DNA from 2 places in the Paenarthrobacter sp. GQ52 genome. Region 1 is predicted to be linked to the other one. Evidence: predicted binding sites of a transcription regulator. Region 1 holds the regulator's gene; the other holds the start of a gene.
The links. Region 1 encodes HspR, which represses chaperone genes until heat shock. Its sites were predicted from a motif close to AAGTTGAGTCNNNNNGACTCAACTT; they were not measured.

Region 1 (2,388 bases):
AAGCGCAAAGCATCATTCCCGCGGCCCAGGACCTTGCCCGTGAGTGGGTAACCCATGCAACGGAGGGCAAGTCCGCCCAGACAGATGCAGTGGTGAGGTGGGCTTTGGCACGGATCAACCATGCCGATGTCCCTTCAGTGGTCCAAGGCGTGATGCTCACTCTGACCGGCAACAAGAAGGCCGCCAAGGAAGCTAAACGGACCGCTACCAGGGCAGTTAAGAAGGCCACCCAGGCCCTCAGCCGGAAGACCACGCAGCGCAGCTCCGGCCGAGCCATATGGTTTACTGCCCTTGCTGCCGCCATAGTGGGGGCCGGCGCAGTGTTTGCCTGGCGGACCATGCTGCCTCCGGGCGAACCCGAGCCTGCCAAGCAGCCGGAAACCTCAGTCCAGCCTCCGGTTCCTCCGGTGCCCTAAGGTGTCAGTCGCGACGCCGGCCCCGTCAAGGGGCCGGGTCGTCGTCGCGCCTTTCAATCCGTCTCCGCAGCGAGGTTCCGGCCAAAAGCCAATAGGCACCGCCGCTGGCCAGCAAGAAGCCCGCAACACCGAGGATCACAAGCTGGGTGACGATCCCTGCAATGACCAGGACAAAGCCGATCAGAACTGCCAGTGCGCCGGAAACCGCACGGGCTATCGCCCCACGCGGGCGGCCCGACTTCAGCTCAAAGGCGAGGTCGGGATCCGTTGCAGCGAGATCCCGCTCCAGCTCTTCCAAGCTCCTGCGTTCTTCATCCGACAACGACATCGGAATTCCTCACCACACAAGCAGGGCCGCAACCTGCGGCGATGCTCAGAACATCCGCACGAGCGCTGCTTGCCGTGCTATGCCTTCATTATCTGCCCGATGCCCCGTTCTTACCAACGGTCCTAAGCATGCTTACGATGGAAGGGCAGGATTCTGAAGAACCACGAGCACGGAACTCACCGCCGACTGGAAAGTTGAAATCGCCATGGCACGACGAAGGCCTAAGAAAGCACCGAGCACTACTGAAGCCTTTCCCAGGCGCCGCGGACCCGGAAGGGCCATTTGGCTCATTGCCGCGGGCCTCGTCGCGGGCATAGCGGGTGGAATTTTCGGCTTCCGCATGCTGGTTCCGCCGGGAGAGCCCGAGCCGGTCCGGAACCGTAGGCACGAGCCAAGGGGAGCCTCGCGACTGGACACGTCGCCCGCTGACGCTTCGCGACCCCATGTGGCACAGCCGGCGGAAATCCTGGTCCCTGAAGAGCCTGTCGAAATCTCCACAAGGATGCGGCCGGGCGAATGGACTGAAGAGTCACTGCTGGAGCACATCGATGATTACAAACAGCAGATCCGGGACATGGGAGCGAAGGAAACGCAGATCGTCACCAACGTTGAACGAACCGAAGAGGGTGCTGCCCGCGTGGTGGTGAGCTGGGACAGGACCCTGCCGTAGGACCCGAAGCTACAGGTTCTCGCCCTGCCGCGGCCGCCACACCACAACTGCTTGCGACCTAGCCCGGGGACGTTGACCGCGGGCCAGGCTGACGACGTCGCCTGCTGCGCCTGCAGCGAAGATGCGCGCATCCAGTGGCGAGCGACGACGGGACAGTTCCTCGGTCAGTTCAGCCACGCGGTATTGCAGCGCAGCCACCTGGTTTTCGAGGTCAAGGATGCGTTTGATGCCCTCAAGAGAGACGCCGGACTGCGAGAGGCGCTGGACCTCCCGCAGTTTGTTGACGTCGTTCTGCGAATAGCGGCGGGACTTGCCTGGCGCGCGACTGGGCGAGACGATGCCCAGGCGGTCGTACTGGCGCAACGTCTGCGGATGCATGTCGGCAAGCTCCGCAGCGACGGAGATGACAAAGATCGGCTGGTTGACGTCGATAGCCATGACCGCCTCCTTACAACCGGGCCTTCGCGGCCAGATCGTGACGCGGGTTCGCGTCGGTGGTTGCGGCAGCGAACGCCTTCACGGCTTCTTCCGCTTCCTTGTTCAGGTTTTGGGGAACAGCGACGTCGATGGTCACCAGCAGGTCGCCAGTCGCCTTGGATGTTTTCACACCCCGGCCTTTGACCCGCAGTGTCCGGCCTGACGGTGTGCCGGCCGGGACGCGAACCTTGACGGTGTCGCCGTCGAGCGTTGGCACTTCAATGGTGGCGCCAAGCGCCGCTTCCGCGAACGTGACGGGCACGTGGATGCGGATGTTGTCGCCGTCGCGCTGGAAGAAGTCGTGGGGCTTCACGCTCACCGTGATGATGAGGTCGCCATTGCCGGCAGGGCCGACGTTGCCCTTGCCGCGCTGACGGACTTTCTGCCCGTCCTTGATGCCGGCAGGAATCTTGACGTCGATCACGTTGCCGTTGCTCTCACGCAAGCTGACCGTAGTCCCCTTGATGGAGCCGGCGAACGAGATGGACGTGGTGGCC
Region 2 (2,388 bases), on a different contig from region 1:
GTCCGCGATGGTGGCGGTCTACCCGGCCTGAAACACGCTTGGCCGAATACCCTGGCGCTACTCGCGATACATCCGCTCCGCATAGGACGGCCCGTAGTAGGACTCCAGATCCTCCAGTGGTGTTTCGGGTTGCGTGTAGGTCTGGGACAACATGGCGATGCTCGGCAGGCCGTCCATGTCCCAGGTTTCCGGTTGCCACAGTCCGCTCCGCATGAAGGCCTTACCGCAATGGGTGAACACTTCCTCCACAGCAACCACAACAGCGGCGCGCGGCCGGTGCCCCTTGACCACCAAGTGATCGAAGAAGTCGGCGTCACGGACAATTTGTGCCGTTCCATTGATCCGCAGGGTGTCCGTTCTGCCCGGGACGACGGACAGGATACCCACGTTCGGGTTCTCCAGGATGTTGTGGAAGCCGAAGGCGAGCTTGTTGCCGGGGCGTTCCGGTATGGCGATTGTGTGCTCGTCCAGGACATGAATGAAGCCAGCTGGGTCGCCCTTGGGTGAGGCGTCCACGCGGCCCTGCGCGTCCGAAGTCGAGATCACGCAAAACGGGCTGGCTGCCAGCCATTGGCGGTCGAAATCGCTGAGGGATGTGCGCACTTTCCGGCGCACACGGCCCAAGGGCAATCCGATCAGTTCTTCGAGTTCATCCACGCTGGAGATGGGGTCCATAGGCTCAGCCTACTTCCCTTGATTTCGGTGGACTCTGGACACTGGTTTCGCCGTGGGCAAACATGGAACTTAATGGACCAAATGCAAAGTTGAGCGTAGTAGACTCAACTTTGTAATCATAGGTATCACTCCAGAAAGGGAGCACTCTTTGGACGTCAAATTCACCACCAAAAGCCAGGAGGCCCTTTCTGCGGCCGCCATGAACGCCTCAACTGCCGGCAACCCGCAGCTTGAGCCTGCCCACCTGCTGAAAGCCCTAATGGACCAGCGCGAAGGCGTTGCCGTTGCGCTGTTGCGTGCCACGGGAGCGGACCCTGATGCCGTGAGCGTTCAGGCTAGCTCAGCCATTAAATCGCTGCCGTCGTCATCGGGCAGCTCTGTCCAGCAGGCCCAGTTGTCCCGCCAGTCCATGCAGGCCATCCAAGCTGCCCAGAACGAAGCTGACAAGCTCGGCGATTCCTTTGTGTCCACGGAGCACCTGCTGCTCGGACTCTCGGCCGGAAGCGACGCCGTGGGTAAGTTAATGCGCGACGCCGGCGCCTCCCACGAGGCGCTGCTCGCTGCCCTGCCCGGCGTCCGTGGCGACAGGAACGTCAATTCCCCCGATCCGGAAAACACCTTCCAGGCCCTGGAGAAGTTCGGCACGGACCTCACTGCCGTGGCCCGCTCAGGCAAACTGGATCCCGTCATCGGGCGTGACAGCGAGATCCGACGCGTCGTGCAGGTTCTGAGCCGCCGCACCAAGAACAACCCCGTGCTGATTGGTGAGCCGGGCGTTGGCAAGACCGCCGTCGTCGAAGGCCTTGCGCAGCGCATGGTGGCCGGCGACGTTCCCGAAAGTTTGCGCGGCAAAACGCTCATCGCCCTGGACCTCGCGTCCATGGTGGCCGGAGCAAAGTATCGAGGCGAGTTCGAGGAACGCCTGAAGGCCGTTCTGGAGGAGATTAAGAACTCCAACGGGCAGATCGTGACGTTCATCGACGAAATCCACACGGTTGTGGGTGCCGGCGCCACGGGTGAAAGCGCCATGGACGCGGGGAACATGCTCAAGCCCATGCTGGCGCGCGGTGAACTGCGCCTGATTGGTGCCACCACCTTGGACGAGTACCGCGAGAACATTGAGAAAGACCCTGCACTGGAACGCCGCTTCCAGCAGGTATATGTTGGCGAGCCCAGCGTCGAAGACACCATCGGTATTCTTCGTGGTCTGAAGGAACGCTACGAGGCCCACCACAAGGTGGCTATCGCCGACTCTGCTTTGGTCGCAGCCGCAACGCTGTCCAACAGGTACATCTCGGGACGCCAGCTTCCGGACAAGGCAATCGACCTCGTGGACGAGGCCGCGTCCCGGCTGCGCATGGAGATCGATTCCGCACCGGAAGAGATCGACCAGCTCCGCCGCGCCGTCGACCGCCTGACCATGGAAGAACTGGCCCTCCAGGGCGAAACTGACCCTGCGTCGGTGGAGAGGCTGGCTGCGCTCCGCGCGGACAAGGCGGACAAGAACGAGGAACTCAGTGCGCTGAACGCGCGCTGGGAGGCGGAGAAAGCCGGACTGAACCGCGTCGGCGATCTCAAGGCCAAGATCGACGAACTGCGTTCCGTCGCGGACAAAGCCCAGCGCGAAGGCGACCTCGAATCGGCCTCGCGGATCCTTTACGGAGAACTGCCTGCCCTCGAACGGGAGCTGAGCGCCGCTGCTGAGGAGGAGTC

Region 2: a site for HspR is predicted at 762-786, ahead of clpB (ATP-dependent chaperone ClpB). Genes of this name have one in related genera too.

Annotation. Positions count from the first base shown of each region.
Region 1 is NZ_JCAXEJ010000027.1:4,919-7,306, forward strand. It holds gene AC6CH8_RS21675 (hypothetical protein) at 1-416, shown strand, start outside; gene AC6CH8_RS21680 (DUF3040 domain-containing protein) at 442-744, opposite strand; gene AC6CH8_RS21685 (hypothetical protein) at 950-1,414, shown strand; gene AC6CH8_RS21690 (heat shock protein transcriptional repressor HspR) at 1,424-1,852, opposite strand; gene AC6CH8_RS21695 (DnaJ C-terminal domain-containing protein) at 1,863-2,388, opposite strand, start outside.
Region 2 is NZ_JCAXEJ010000021.1:38,296-40,683, forward strand. It holds gene AC6CH8_RS19925 (sulfate/molybdate ABC transporter ATP-binding protein) at 1-31, shown strand, start outside; gene AC6CH8_RS19930 (MSMEG_1061 family FMN-dependent PPOX-type flavoprotein) at 58-675, opposite strand; gene clpB (ATP-dependent chaperone ClpB) at 824-2,388, shown strand, end outside.